2 regions of the Variovorax sp. 10L426 genome follow, and region 1 is predicted to be linked to the other one. Evidence: riboswitches for the same ligand, from Rfam matches in the RefSeq annotation. Region 1 holds a riboswitch; the other holds the start of a gene.
What was found. A riboswitch is a leader RNA that binds a small molecule or an ion and turns the genes downstream of it on or off. The one in region 1 is predicted to bind S-adenosylhomocysteine.
Positions count from the first base shown of each region.

Region 2: another riboswitch for S-adenosylhomocysteine. It lies ahead of ahcY (adenosylhomocysteinase); the one in region 1 lies ahead of metH (methionine synthase).

Region 1 covers NZ_JBFTJF010000013.1:14,217-21,932, forward strand. Annotated here, with positions in the region: gene metH (methionine synthase) at 1-2,395, opposite strand, end outside; S-adenosyl-L-homocysteine riboswitch at 2,418-2,513, opposite strand; gene AC1DHL_RS19085 (PACE efflux transporter) at 2,522-2,959, opposite strand; gene AC1DHL_RS19090 (LysR family transcriptional regulator) at 3,060-3,938, shown strand; gene AC1DHL_RS19095 (SH3 domain-containing protein) at 3,943-4,743, opposite strand; gene AC1DHL_RS19100 (homocysteine S-methyltransferase family protein) at 4,910-5,953, opposite strand; gene AC1DHL_RS19105 (histidinol-phosphate transaminase) at 6,012-7,139, opposite strand; gene hutG (N-formylglutamate deformylase) at 7,169-7,716, opposite strand, start outside.
Region 2 covers NZ_JBFTJF010000014.1:69,596-77,311, reverse strand. Annotated here, with positions in the region: gene AC1DHL_RS20420 (septal ring lytic transglycosylase RlpA family protein) at 1-375, opposite strand, end outside; gene metF (methylenetetrahydrofolate reductase [NAD(P)H]) at 372-1,205, opposite strand; gene AC1DHL_RS20410 (TlyA family RNA methyltransferase) at 1,183-1,980, opposite strand; gene ahcY (adenosylhomocysteinase) at 2,001-3,434, opposite strand; S-adenosyl-L-homocysteine riboswitch at 3,498-3,567, opposite strand; gene AC1DHL_RS20400 (hypothetical protein) at 3,670-4,296, shown strand; gene AC1DHL_RS20395 (peptide chain release factor 3) at 4,393-6,021, shown strand; gene AC1DHL_RS20390 (HAD-IIB family hydrolase) at 6,021-6,815, shown strand; gene AC1DHL_RS20385 (SlyX family protein) at 6,846-7,064, opposite strand; gene AC1DHL_RS20380 (GNAT family N-acetyltransferase) at 7,112-7,716, shown strand, end outside.

The sequences.
Region 1 (7,716 bases):
GCAGCGCCTCGGCGAAGGCTTCCGCGAGCCGGTCGGCCAGCGCCTTGAGCATGATGGCCGAGTAGTCGTCGAGGTCGTCGGTGAAATACTTCTCCTTCTTCTCGACGCCGAGACCCGCCGTGACCGCGAAGATGCCCACGTAATCCGCGAGACCGCTCTCGCGCGGCGCGACGAAATCGGCGAGGCAGCGGCTGGGCCGAGTCACCCCGTCGATCACGTGCTTCTCGGTCTGCTGGCGCATGCCCCACCAGGTGAGCGCTGCCTCGCTGCGAGACTCGTCCGTGTAGAGCACGATGTCGTCGTCGTTCACCGTGTTGGCCGGCCAGAAGCCGATCACGCCGCTCGCCGTGAGCCAGCGGCCTTCGATCAGGCGCTTGAGCATGCGCTGGCCGTCGGCGTACACGCGCACGGCCTCGGTGCCGACGATCTCGTCTTTCAGGATCGCCGGGAAAGGCCCCGCCAGATCCCAGGTCTGGAAGAAGGGGCCCCAGTCGATGTACTTGGCAAGTTCGGTGAGATCGAAGTTCCGGAACACGCGGCGGCCGATGAACTTCGGCACCGGCGGCACATAGCCCGACCAGTCGATCGGCGTCTTGTTGGCGCGCGCCTTCGCGAGCGGCCAGAGCGGCACCTGCTTCTTGTTGGCGTGCAGTTGCCGCACCTTGTCGTAATCGGCGTTGATCTCGTCGATGTAGTTGGCCGCCTGCTCGGACAACAGCGACTGCGCCACGCTCACGCTGCGCGAGGCATCGGGCACGTAGACGACCGGGCCTTCGTAGTGCGGCGCGATCTTGACTGCCGTGTGCACGCGGCTGGTGGTCGCGCCGCCGATCAACAGGGGAATCTTCCGGATGCGGAAATGCTCGTCCTTCTGCATCTCGCCGGCGACGTACTGCATCTCCTCCAGGCTCGGCGTGATGAGGCCCGACAGCCCGACGATGTCCGCGCCCTCGACCTTTGCGCGCGCAAGGATCTCGTGGCATGGGACCATCACACCCATGTTCACCACTTCGAAGTTGTTGCACTGGAGCACGACGGTGACGATGTTCTTGCCGATGTCGTGCACGTCGCCCTTGACGGTGGCGATGACGATCTTGCCCTTGGTCCGCACGTCGCGGCCCGCGGCCTCGTCCTGGCGCTTTTCTTCCTCGATGTAGGGAATGAGGTGGGCCACCGCCGACTTCATCACGCGGGCCGACTTCACCACCTGCGGCAGGAACATCTTGCCCTGGCCGAACAGGTCGCCCACGATGTTCATGCCGTCCATCAGCGGGCCTTCGATCACGTGCAGCGGCCGGCCGCCCTTGGCGAGGATCTGCTGGTAGGCCTCCTCGGTGTCCTCGACGATGAAGTCGGTGATGCCGTGCACCATCGCGTGCGACAGCCGCTGGTTGACATGCACCGGGTGCTCCGGCGTGCCGCGCCATTCGAGCTTCTTGCTCTCGTCCTTGGCACCGCTCTTCGCGGTCTCGGCGACTTCAACGAGGCGCTCCCCGGCATCGGGCCGGCGGTTCAACACGACGTCCTCGACGCGCTCGCGCAGTTCGGGCTCCAGGTCGTCGTAGACGCCGACCATGCCGGCGTTGACGATGCCCATGTCCATGCCCGCCTTGATCGCGTGGTACAGGAACACGGTGTGGATCGCTTCGCGCACCGGGTCGTTGCCGCGGAAGCTGAAGCTCACGTTCGAGACGCCGCCCGACACCTTCGCACCCGCCAGGTTCTCCTTGATCCAGCGCGTGGCGTTGATGAAATCGACGGCGTAGTTGTTGTGCTCCTCGATGCCCGTGGCGATCGCGAAGATGTTCGGGTCGAAGATGATGTCCTCGGGCGGGAAATCGATCTCATCGACCAGGATGCGGTAGGCGCGTTCGCAAATCTCGATCTTGCGTTCGTAGGTATCGGCCTGGCCCTTTTCGTCGAAGGCCATGACGACCGCCGCCGCACCGTAGCGACGCAGCAGCCGCGCATGGTGGCGGAACTGGTCCTCGCCTTCTTTCATGCTGATCGAGTTCACGATGCCCTTGCCCTGGATGCAGCGCAGGCCGGCCTCGATGACTTCCCACTTGGAACTGTCGACCATGATGGGCACGCGCGCGATGTCGGGCTCGCTGGCGATCAGGTTCAGGAAGCGCACCATCGCGGCCTTGCTGTCGAGCATGGCCTCGTCCATGTTGATGTCGATGACCTGCGCGCCGTTCTCGACCTGCTGGCGCGCGACGGCCAGGGCGTCCTCGAACTGGCCGTTCAGGATCATCCGCGCGAAGGCCTTCGAGCCGGTGACGTTGGTGCGCTCGCCGATATTGACGAACAAGGCGCCCTCGCCGATCTGCACCGGCTCGAGGCCGGACAGCTTCATCGGGGGGACGAGGACTGGAGAGGAATCGGAAGACATGGGCTCACCTGCGGGCAATGGAATCAGGCGAGCGTCGTTGCAATCCATGGGATGGAAGCCCAAGCCTGACGCGGCCGTCTCGAAGCCAGACGGCGGCGCTGCAACGCTCCTTGGGAGCCGCGGATTTTACGCCGGCTGCGCGACAGTGGCGGCCGATGCGGGCAGGCCGAAGAGCGCGTCGAAGGCCCAGTTGAAGACGAAGGTGTAGACCAGGAAGAACACGACCAGTCCGAGGTCCATCACCAGCGCATCCCACAGGCTGACGTCCAGCCACCAGGCGAAGATCGGCACGAGGAAGGCGACCAGCCCGCCCTCGAACCCGATCGCGTGGGCGATCCGGCGCTTCAGGCTGCGGCCGCGCACGGCCTGGCGGGATTCCCAGCGCTCGAACAAGGCGTTGAAGCTCAAGTTCCACAGCACGGCGATGACCGAGGCAATCACGGCCAGAACCCCGGAGTGCCCCAGCCCCTGGCCCGACATCAGCGCCAACCCGGCGCTTGCCGCCACGATGGCAATGCCTTCGTAGAGCGAGATGTAGACGACGCGACGCTTGAGCCCTTGCATGAAATCAATCCCGTTTGGTTGGTGTTGGGATGGACTTTATGTGTCATCGGCTGATATATAAAGTCATCTTCTTTCAGATTTGTTGATAGATTGGGCGCGCATGAGCTTTTCCAGCGACAACGTGGAGGTGTTCCTCGCCGTCCTCGATCACGGCTCCTTTTCGGCCGCGGCCCGGACGCTGGGGAGGGTTCCGTCCGCCGTCAGCATGACGATTGCGAATCTCGAAGCCGAACTCGATCTCCAGCTCTTCGACCGCAGCGGCCGTGAACCCCAGCCGACAGCGGCTGCGCGCTCGCTGGAACCGCAGGCGCGATTGCTCGCTGCCCAGCTCAAGCAGCTCCAGGTGCAGGCGCTGGCGCTGACGCAGGGGCTGGAGAGCCGACTGACGCTCGCGATCGCGCCTGAGTTGCTTGCGGCGCCCTGGAGCGGACCGTTGGCCGCACTGGCGAATGAATTTCCGCTGCTGGAGGTCGAGGTGCTGGCCGCGCCCCAGGCTGACGCGCTGAGCCTGCTGCACAGCGGTCGGGCCCAACTGGCGTTGGTCTTCGAGCGCCCGAGCCTCGACGGCCGGGAGGGCTTTCAGGAAGTGGCGAGCGACACCATGGTGGCCGTCATGGCGCCCGACCATCCCGTGCTGACCGCCGCCGGTGGCCGGTTGGGCGCGGAGCACCTGACGACGACGCGGCAGATCGTGGTCGCCGGGCGCGATCTCGCGAGCAGCGATCCGCGCTTCGTGTTCGCGCGACACGTCTGGCGCACCGACAACGCGCTCGCGGCGCTGAGCCTGATCACGGCCGGCCTCGGGTGGGGCTGGCTGCCGCGCAATTTCGCTCGACCGCATGTGGCAGCGGGTGCGGTGGTCGAGATCCCTTTCGAGAATCTGTCGAACGGACTGGACCTGTGGGTGGACGTCGTCTGGTCGCGGGAGCGACCGCTGGGGCTTGGCGCGCAGCGCTTTGTCGCGTTGATGAAGCGTTAGTCGCCTATTGGTGGTCGCCGCGGCCGCGGTCGTGGCCTTGGCCGCCCTGGTTGCCGCCGTGGCCGTGATTTCGTCCTTGGTCGCCGCCGCCATGGCCCTGGCCGTGATTGCCCTGCCCGTCGCCGCGCGGCTGCCCCGGTGGCCGGCCGCCGGACTGTTGGAAGCCGCCTCCAGGAGGCGGTGGGCGAACGCCAGGGGGCGGTCCGGGCGGCCTGTGGCCCGGATCATGTGGCGGGCGGATGCCTGCCGGCGGCAGCGGCCGGATCGCGGACACAGGCGGACGGATCCCCGCAGGGGGCGGGCGATATCCATGGTGCGGACCATAGCCCGGCCACGGATTGGGGCGCCAGGCCGGGACCGGCGGCGGTAGCGGGCGCCAGCCCGGAACCGGCGGCGGCGGTGGTCGGCCACCCCACCAGCGCGGCTGCCCGTACCAGGGGCGGTCGCGGTAGTAGTCGCCCCAGTAGCTTCCGATGGCGAAGGTCACGATGGGCACGCCGATGACCGCGCCATACGTGGCCAGCGGCACGCGTTGTTCCTGGTAGGCATAGTCGAGGCTGCCCGCGTAGGCCCATCCGCGAAGCCCGTCCGGCAGCACGACGTCGCACCATCCATACCCGCTGGTGCAGCCCATCACCTGAACCGGCTGGCCCGGGGCCAGGGTGGCCACCAGTGGATAGGTGCTCGAAGGTCCGGCGCGGAGATTGACGGCTCCCCGCGTAAAGGCGTCTTGCGCGGCTGCAGCCAACGGAAGCGCCAGGGCGATGGTGCCGATGCCGATCCATCGCCGTGTCGTTTTCTGCATATGGGATTTCCTTTTGTTCTGCCGGTCAGGGTAGGTGCGCCGCAAAGCGGCTGTCAATCGGCCATGGCCTCTCCAAAACAACGGCTAACCGCGCGATGTCGTGCACCGCGTCAACGTTTGGAGAGTTTCTTCACCTCGGCTTCACAAGCGCCAAGGTGCGGGGCATTCAAGCCGCTTCGCGATAGCCGGCGCGATGCAGGCTGCGGCCGGCGATCGGCGCAACCGCCCGCCCGATGGCCGCGATGTGCTCGGGCGTGGTGCCGCAGCAGCCGCCCACGATGTTGACCAGCCCTTCGGCCGCGAACTCGTGCAACAGGCGCGAAGTGACGTCAGGCGTTTCGTCGAAGCCCGTCTCACTCATCGGATTGGGCAGGCCGGCGTTGGGATAGCAGCTGATGAAGGTGTCGTCCGCAACGCGTGCCAATTCCTGGATGTAGGGCCGCATCAGCGCCGCACCCAGCGCGCAGTTGAGGCCGATGGCCAGCGGCTGCGCATGGCGCACGCTGTGCCAGAAGGCGGTCACTGTCTGGCCGCTGAGGATGCGGCCGGACGCGTCGGTCACGGTGCCGCTGATGATCAGCGGAAGCCGCTCGCCGCTGGCCTCGAAGTACTCGTCGATCGCGAACAACGCGGCCTTGGCATTGAGCGTATCGAAGATGGTCTCGACCAGCAGCACGTCGGCGCCGCCCTCGACCAGGGCCTCGACCTGCTCGTAGTAGGACTCGCGCAGCTCCTCGAAGCTCACGTTTCGCGCGCCGGGATCGTTCACGTCAGGGCTGATGCTCGCGGTCTTGGGCGTCGGGCCGAGGGCGCCGGCCACGAAGCGCGGCTTGTCCGGCGTGCTGAACTTGTCGCAGGCCGCGCGGGCGAGCTTTGCGGATTCGAGGTTCATCTCGCGAGCGAGATCGGCCATCTTGTAGTCCTCCTGCGCGATGCGGGTCGCGCCGAAGGTGTTGGTCTCGATCAGGTCGGCGCCGGCCGCCAGATAGCCTTCGTGAATGTCGCGGATCACATCGGGCCGCGTCAGCGAGAGCAACTCGTTGTTGCCCTTGACGTCGCGCGGGAAGTCCTTGAACCGTTCGCCCCGGTACTGTTCTTCCGTCAGCTTGAAGCGCTGGATCATCGTGCCCATCGCGCCGTCCAGGATGGCGATGCGTTGGCTCAGGATGTCGGGCAGTTGCTGCGCGCGGGTGTAGGCGATGGGCTTCATGGGACCGATTGTAGGAAGCGCTTTCCTCCCCGCGCCAGTGGCGGGTCTTGGCTGCTGCCTAGCTGGCGAGGATTTCGCCCAGCGCGTGCAGGAAATGCGCGTTGTCGTCGGCGCTGCCGATCGAGACACGGATGAAGGTCTCGAAACCCGGCTCCTTCCATGGCTTGACGATGATCCCGCGCGCCAGAAGTGCCTCGTTGACCGGACCGTTCGGCCGCGCCAGGTCGATGAACAGGAAGTTGGCCGCAGATGGCGCGATGCGCAGTCCGGGCACGTTCATCGCACGCAGTTGCCGCACGAGCACCTTGCGCTGCTTGACCGTCGCCTCGACGGCGTTCGCCATGAAGGCCTCGTCGCCCCAGGCGGCCAGCGCGGCAGCCTGTGCGGCCTCGTTGACGTTGAAGGGCGTGCGCACACGATCCAGCCACTGGATGAGCGAAGCATCCGACGCTATGCCGTAACCCACGCGCAGCCCCGCCAGGCCCCACGCCTTCGAGAAGGTGCGCAGCACGATCCACGGACGCTGCTGCGCACGCAGCGCGGCCAGTGCATCGGGAAAGCCTTGCGCGAGCCGTGCGTATTCGTAGTAGGCCTCGTCGATCACCAGCAGCGTGCCCGCCGGCGTGGCGGACAGCAGTTGCTCGAACGCCTGTGCATCGAACATGCAGCCAACCGGGTTCGATGGATTGGCGAGCATCGCGATCTTCGGCCCCTGCGCAAGGGCTTCGCACCATGCATCGAGGTCGAATTCGAGCGAAGGCGTGAGCGCAAGCAACTCGACCTGAGCACCCATCATGCGCGGGTAGATCTCGTGCAGGCCGAAGGCGGGCCGCTGCGTGAGCACGCGGTCGCCGGGTGAAATGAAGGCCTGGCAGAGCATCTGCAGGATCGATTCGGAGCCATTGCCGATCACGATCTCTTCCGCGCGTGCGCCGGTGCGTTCGGCGATGGCCGCTCGCAATGCCGTGCAGTTCGCATCAGGGTACGTCCCCACTCGGAGCGCCAAGTCCGCCAGTGCACGTGCAACCGCGGGGCTCGCGCCGAAGGGGTTCTCGTTGCTCGCGAGGCGCGCGATGCGATCGACACCATAGCGCGAACGCACGGCCTCCGACGACAGGCCCGCGTTGTAAGGCGGGAGCGTGGGTACCTCGGGGCGCACGAGTTCGCGGATGACGGATGCGTTCATTGAAGACCTTGCCGGGATTCAGAAGATGACTAGCGCTGCCGCGCTTCGACGAAATCAAGCACCGCAGCCAACATGCGTCGCACGTGCGGTTTCACGAGCGCCGCGCGCTCGGGCAGGTAGTCGAAGGGCGGCGCCTCCTGCATGTAGCTGCACTGCGTCATTTCGAGCTGCACGGCGTGTACGCCCTGCGCAGGTTGCCCATGATGTCGCGTGATGTAGCCGCCGGTGAAGCGGCCGTTCAGCACGCTCGTGAATCCCGGTGCTTGCTTGGCGATGCCCAGCAGCGTCTCGGCCAGCGCGGGATCGCAACTCGCACCCTGCGCGGTGCCGAGATTGAGGTCGGGCAGCTTGCCTTCGAAGAAACGCGGCAGCACGGAGCGGATCGAATGCGCGTCCCACAGCGCGGCGATGCCGTGCTGTTCCTTGATGCGCGCGAGTTCGTCGGCGAGCTGCCGGTGGTAGGGCTGCCAGATGGCCTCGCGCCGCTCGGCGATCTCGGCGTCGTCCGGGACATCGCCGGCGGGATAGAGCGGCGTGTCGTCGAAGGTGTCGACCGGGCACAAGCCGGTGACGCTCT
Region 2 (7,716 bases), on a different contig from region 1:
GAACGGCAAGGTCTTGTGAGCGGCCGTCAGCGCCGTCATGTCGAAGCGCTCGCCGCTGGCCGTCTTGCGTTGATGGAACTGGATGCCGTACCACGATGCGCCACCGCGCTCGAAGATCTCGCGGTCACCCGGAATGCCGTCGTCCGGTGGCAGTTCGCCCGCGCCCGACACGGCGAGGTCGTAGCGCACCGAGGGCACCTGGGAACGCGGCGGCGCACCGGGCGGCAGCGCGGGCTGCTTCGCCAGAGGACGAAGCCTGAACCCCGTTCCCTCGGCGGTACCGTCCGGCGATGATCCCTGCGTCGAGCAGGCTGCAAGCAAGACCGCCGCGATCGCCGCCGCCGCGAATCTTCCGAGCCGGACGCCCGACCTCATTCGCTCCAACCGAGACGCTGCAGTACGCCCAGCGTCGCGACCGATTGGTTCATCGTGTAGAAATGCAGCGCTGGCGCGCCGCCTGCGCACAAGCGCTCGCACAGGGTGGCGACCACGTCGAGCCCAAAGGACTTGATCGATGCGGTGTCGTCGCCGAAGCTCTGCAGCCGAAGGCGAATCCAGCGGGGGATCTCGGCGCCGCAGGCGTCGGAGAAGCGCATGAGCTGCGTCGAACTGGTGATCGGCATGATGCCCGGCACGATCGGCGTATCGAGGCCCATGGCACGCGCCTCGTCGACGAAACGCCAATACGCCTCGGGGCTGAAGAAATACTGCGTGATGGCCGAATCTGCCCCGGCATGCACCTTGGCCGCGAAAGCCTGCAGGTCTGCCTGCGGCGAACGAGCCTGCGGATGCACTTCGGGGTAGCACGCCACCTCAATATGGAAATCGCGACCAGTCTCGGCGCGAATGAAGGCGACGAGATCGCTGGCGTAGAGAAATTCGCCGCCGATGCCGTAGCCACTGGGCAGGTCGCCTCTCAATGCGACGAGGCGCTTGACGCCCATCGCCTTCAGTTCCGCCAGTTGCGTGCGGATGGTCGACTTCGTCGCGCCGATGCACGAAAAATGGCAAGCGGCGTCAACGCCTTCGCCGAGGATTTCGCGAACCGCGCCGAAGGTGCCGTCATGCGTCGAGCCGCCAGCACCGTAGGTGACCGAGCAGAACTGCGGCTCCCGCGCATAGAGCTGCTGCCGTACGGCCCTCAGCTTGACCGCCCCTTCGGGTGTCTTCGGTGGAAAGAATTCAAAACTGAGCGGAAGGCGCACGGCCGGCTCCTTGTTCGCCATTCGCATGAACGGCATGAATGAAAAACTCGCGATTGCCATCGCCACCCGCGATCGGGCTGTCCAGCCATCGCACGACGCGCAGGCCGAGCGCAGTACAGGCATCGCGCAGTCGCTGCTCGACGACGGCATACAACGCGGGATCGCGCACGATACCGCCCTTGCCGACCTGGCCCGGTTGCAGTTCGAACTGCGGCTTCACCAGCATCAGCAGATTGCCATCGGCCTTGAGCAGCGGTGTCAACGCCGGCAGCACGAGCGTGAGCGAGATGAAGGACAGATCGCCCACGATCAGATCGAAATCCGAATCCGCGGGTGACTGCGAGATCCAGTCGTCGGCGCGGAGTGCACGGGCGTTGACGCCTTCGACGGCAGTCACGCGCGCATCGGCCTGCATGCGCGGATGCAGTTGCCCATGCCCCACGTCCACGCCGATGACGTGCTCCGCACCTTGCTGCAGCAGGCAGTCGGTAAATCCGCCGGTCGACTGACCGACATCGAGACAGCGCTTGCTGCGCGGGTCGATCGCCGTCTCGCCGAGCGCACCTTCGAGCTTGAGTCCGCCGCGCGAGACGTAGCGCGCCTCGGCAGGATCGAGCAGTTCCAGCTCCGCCGACTCGGGTATCTCGTCACGGTTCTTGGCGACCACGCGCCAGGTCGTGCCGTCGCGCCAGCGCAATCCGCCCGCGATGAGGCGAACGGCTTGCGAGCGCGACGCAGCAAGGCCGCGTTCGACGAGCAACTGATCCGCGCGCAAAGCGCTACGTCCGTGTCCGCTCAATAGCGGTAGGTGTCCGGCTTGTAGGGGCCGTTCTTGTCGACACCGATGTACGCAGCCTGTGCGTCCGTCAGCTCGGTCAACATGGCGCCGACCTTCTTCAGGTGCAGGCGGGCGACCTTTTCGTCGAGGTGCTTGGGCAGCACATAGACCTTGCCGGCCTGATAGGCATCAGGCTTGGTGAAGAGTTCGATCTGCGCGATGGTCTGGTTCGCGAAGGACGACGACATCACGAAGCTCGGATGACCGGTGCCGCAGCCCAGGTTCACCAGACGGCCCTTGGCCAGCAGGATGATCTTCTTGCCGTCAGGGAAGGTGATGTGATCGACCTGGGGCTTGATCTCTTCCCACTCGTACTTCTCGAGCGATGCCACTTCGATCTCGTTGTCGAAGTGCCCGATGTTGCAGACGATCGCCTGGTTCTTCATCGCGAGCATGTGCTCGTGGCGGATCACGTCGCGGTTGCCGGTGGTGGTCACGAAGATGTCGGCCTTGTCGGCGGCATATTCCATGGTGACGACCTTGTAGCCTTCCATCGCGGCCTGCAGTGCGTTGATCGGGTCGATCTCGGTGACCCACACCTGGGCGCTCAATGCGCGCAGTGCCTGGGCCGAGCCCTTGCCCACGTCACCGTAGCCGGCCACGCAGGCAACCTTGCCCGCGATCATCACGTCGGTGGCGCGCTTGATGCCGTCCACCAGCGATTCGCGGCAGCCGTAGAGGTTGTCGAACTTGCTCTTGGTCACCGAGTCGTTGACGTTGATGGCGCGGAACAGCAGCGTGCCCTTGGCACTCATCTCGTTCAGTCGGTGGACGCCGGTGGTGGTTTCCTCGGTCACGCCGATGATTTCGGCCGACTTGCGGGTGTACCAGGTCGGATCCACCGCGAGCTTCGCTTTGATGGCCGCATAGAGGATGCGCTCTTCATCGCTGGTCGGGTTGGCGAGAACGCTCTGGTCCTTTTCGGCGCGCTGGCCCAGGTGCATCAGCAGCGTGGCGTCGCCGCCGTCGTCCAGGATCATGTTGGGGCCTTCGCCAGCCGAACCCTTGGGGCCGAAGTCGAAGATGCGATGGGTGTAGTCCCAGTAGTCTTCCAGCGATTCGCCCTTGATCGCAAACACCGGCGTGCCGGCAGCGGCAATGGCGGCGGCAGCGTGGTCCTGCGTCGAGAAGATGTTGCACGAAGCCCAGCGCACGTTGGCGCCCAGCGCCTGCAGGGTCTCGATCAGCACGGCTGTCTGGATCGTCATGTGCAGCGATCCGGTGATGCGCGCGCCCTTGAGCGGCTGGCTCTTGGCGAACTCTTCGCGGATGGCCATCAGGCCGGGCATTTCGGTTTCGGCGATGCGGATTTCCTTGCGGCCCCAGGCGGCAAGGGAAATGTCGGTGATGGCCTGGTCGGTGGAAGACGGGTTCTTGAGAACGGCGCTCATGTTGGCTCCAAAGCAAGTTTGAAAGATGCCACTGCGTTCGGGGAAAGGACTCACCGCGAGAACAGCGGGTGAGCGTGGTTGCGATGGTGGTCCGAGCCTCACGCCTGGCGGCGCTGCAACGCTCCTCGGAACGAGGCATTTTAGCGCTTGGCGGCGAAGCGTCGCCAGCAGCACTTTTTGATCAGTCCTAGACTCCAACGCTTCCCCGGAACCACTGAGTCAGAGGCGTTACAACATGTTCAAAGCCGGAGTTCTTGTCACTTCGTTCGTGATTGCCGCCTCGGTCGTTGTGCCGGCTGCTGCCTGGGCGCAAGCCGTACGCGTACGAGGTGTCCTTGTGCACGTCGACGCGAACACCCTGACCGTCAAGGGCCGCGGCGGCGAAGTCGTCACCATGGCGCGCCCCGCCAACCTGCGCGTCCTCGAGGTGCTCCCCCTGACGCCGGCCGCCATCAAGGCCAACAGCTTCGTCGGTGCCGGTTCGGTGCCGCAGCCCGATGGCACCCAGCGCGCCGTCGAGGTCTTGGTGTTTCCCGAGTCCATGCGCGGGACCGCCGAAGGTTTCTATCCCTGGGACTACATGCCCAACGGCACGATGACGAACGCCACGGTTTCATCGCTGGGCGCCGCGCCCTCCTCGGGACGGGGCGGCCTGAAGCTGACGCTCAAGTACGCGGATGGCGAAAAGACCGTGATCGTCCCGCCCGGCACGCCGATCGTCACCTTCAAGCCCGCACAGGACGATCAGTCGGCCCTGTTGGTCCAGGGCGCAAAGGTCGTCGTCTCGGTGCAAGTGAAGGATGGCAAGCCGACCGCCTCGAGCCTGCTCGTGGGCCGCAACGGATTCACGCCGCCCATGTAAATGCGGTGTCGGCCGGCGCATCGGCGGGTCGCTCGGTAAAATTGCGGGCTTTGCCTTCTGCCGCCCGCGCCCGTGAGCGCGCACCGCGTTCACCCCATGACATTCGCCTCCGAAACCCGCCGCCGCCGCACTTTTGCGATCATTTCCCACCCGGACGCCGGCAAGACCACGCTGACTGAAAAGCTGCTGCTGTTCTCTGGCGCGATCCAGATTGCCGGCTCCGTCAAGGCGCGCAAGGCTTCGCGACATGCCACGTCGGACTGGATGGAGATCGAGAAGCAGCGCGGCATCTCGGTCGCATCCTCGGTGATGCAGATGGCCTATCGCGAGCACGTCATCAACCTGCTCGACACGCCGGGCCACAAGGACTTCTCCGAAGACACCTACCGCGTTCTCACCGCCGTCGATTCGGCGCTGATGGTGATCGACGCGGCCAACGGTGTCGAAGCACAGACGCGCCGCCTGATCGAGGTCTGCCGCCAGCGCGACACGCCCATCATCACCTTCGTCAACAAGATGGACCGCGAAGTGCGCGAGCCGCTCGAACTGCTCGACGAGATCGAGCGCGAGCTGGGCATGCCCTGTGTGCCGATGACCTGGCCGGTCGGACAGGGCAAGTCCTTCGGTGGCATCGTGAACTTGCGTACCCACGCAATGACGGTGTTCGAGTCGGGCAGCGAGCGACTCCCACAGGACTTCGAGACCATTCCCCTGACCGATCGCGAGGCGCTCCAGAAGCGCTTCGGCCATGAATTCGAAACGGCCATGGAGAGCATGGAACTCGCCACCGGCGCATCGCCCGCCTGGGATCGCGAGGCCTTCCTCGCCGGCAAGCAGACGCCCGTGTTCTTCGGCTCCGGCGTCAACAACTTCGGGGTGATGGAAGTGCTCGATGCGCTGGTCGACCTCGCACCGCCGCCGCAACCGCGCGTGAGCACGACGATGGTCAACCGCCAGCCCGTCACGAAAGAGGTCCACCCGGATGACAAGGATTTCGCTGGCGTCGTCTTCAAGGTGCAGGCCAACATGGATGCCAACCACCGCGATCGCATCGCCTTCGTGCGAATGGCTTCGGGCCGATACACGCCGGGCATGAAGCTCAAGGTGCAGCGCACCGCCAAGGAACTGCGGCCGACCAGCGTCGTGACCTTCATGAGCCAGCGCCGCGAGGCCGTCGAGGAAGCCTATGCCGGCGACATCGTCGGCTTCACCACGCACGGCGGTGTGCAGTTGGGCGACACCATCACCGACGGCGCGTCGTTGCAGTTCACCGGCCTGCCCTTCTTTGCGCCCGAGTTGTTCATGACGGTGATCCTGAAGAACCCGCTGCGCACCAAGCAATTGCAGCAAGGCCTGGCACAGCTGGGTGAAGAAGGCGCGATCCAGGTGTTCCGCCCCGAGATCGGCGGACCGATGCTGCTCGGCGCGGTCGGGCAACTGCAGTTCGAGGTCGTGCAGCACCGCCTGAAGACTGAGTACGACGCCGACGTACGACTCGAAGGCTGTCAATACACCGGGGCACGGTGGATCACCGCCGATACGCCGGCCGAGCTGCGCACTTTCGTCGATGCCTATCCCGCACGCATGGCGCGCGACGCGGCCGACACGCTCGCCTTCCTGTGCACCTCGCCCTACGACGTGCGGCTGGCGCAGGAGCGCTTTCCCAAGATCCATTTCCATCCGCTGCGGGAGCATGCAGGCCTCGCGCTGCAAACGGCGGGTTGATGCAGCCGCTGAGTCAGTGGCCGTTGCAGGCGCGGCGCCAGTTGATCGGCGTCTTCACCGACATCGACGACACGCTGACAACCGAAGGCGCGATCACGCCCGATGCCTTGCAGTCGATGGCCGCACTGAAGGCCGTGGGCCTGCATGTGGTCGCCGTCACCGGTCGGCCGGTCGGCTGGAGCGAACCTTTCGCGACAGCGTGGCCGATCGACGCGATCGTTGCCGAGAACGGCGCGGTCGCGCTGGTGCCATCTGCCACTGGCGAACTCGAAAAGCACTACCAGCAAGATGCGGCGACCCGCGCTCACAACTTCGAGCGCATGCAGACCGTGCTCGCGCGCATCGAACGCGAGATTCCCACCGCCCGACGCGCCACCGATTCGACCGGACGCGAATGCGACATCGCGATCGATCACAGCGAGTTCGCCACCCTGAGCGATTCAGAGATCGCCGCCGTCGTCGCATTGATGCGAAGCGAGGACATGCACGCGACCGTGAGCAGCATCCACGTCAACGGCTGGTACGGCGATCACAACAAGCTCGCCGGCGCCCGTTGGATCGTGCGCGAACTCTGGGATCGCGACCTTGACGCCGAAATGGCGCGCTGGGCCTACGTCGGCGACTCCACCAATGACGCGCTGATGTTCGAGCACTTCGAACACAGCATCGGCGTCGCGAACGTCCGCCGCTTCGAGGCTGCCTTGCCGCATCTGCCGCGCTACGTCGCACGGCACGAGCGCGGCGCCGGATTCGCCGAAGTGGCGGCGGCAGTGCTCAGCGAACGCCGGAACTAGCCGCAGATCGCGGCTTCCGTTCCCTCAACCTCAATAGTGGGGCGGCAGTTCGTCGCGCAGGTTGCGCGATCCGCCAGCGCCGCCTTCGGGGATCTGCTGCCGGAGCTGCGCCACCTGGAGCATGAGGCTGTCGATCTGCTGCTGTTGCCTGTAGATGGTCAGGTTCAGTTGATCCAGCAGGTCTTCGGTGAAGCTTGCCTTGATTTCAAGCTCGTTCAGGCGGCGGTCGGCATCATGCGAGGTGTCCATGCCGCTATTGGACAGGATGTAGAGGCGATGGGGAGAAAATGCCGCGCATGGACCTCACGATTCGCACACTTCGCAGCGACGAGATGCCGCTCGTGATCGAATGGGCTGCGCGCGAAGGATGGAACCCGGGGCTGCACGACGCCGCCTGTTTTCATGCAGCCGACGCCGAGGGCTTCCTTGTGGCCGAGCACCAGGGCGAGGCCGTGGGCTGCATCAGTGCAGTCTCCTACGGCGGACGCTTCGGCTTCATCGGCCTGTACATCGTCGCGCCTGCTTGGCGGGGGCAAGGCGTCGGACTTCGCCTGTGGAAGGCAGGCATGGACCGGCTCGCCGGACAGGTCGTCGGGCTCGACGGCGTGCCCGCCCAACAGGACAACTATCGCCGCAGCGGCTTCGAACTGGCATGGAACAACGTCCGCTTCGCCGGCATCGCGCGACCCACGGACCCTGCCATGTTCGCGCAGGTCGTCCCGCTCGGCTCGATCGACTTCGCATCGCTCTGCGCCGATGATCGCCGCGTGTTTCCGGCGCCGCGCGAGGCGTTCCTGCGCACTTGGATCTCGATGCCCGATGCAACAGGATTGGCTTGCGTGGCGGAGGGAAGGCTCGCAGGATGGGGACTCATCCGGCGCTGCCGCGAAGGCCACAAGAT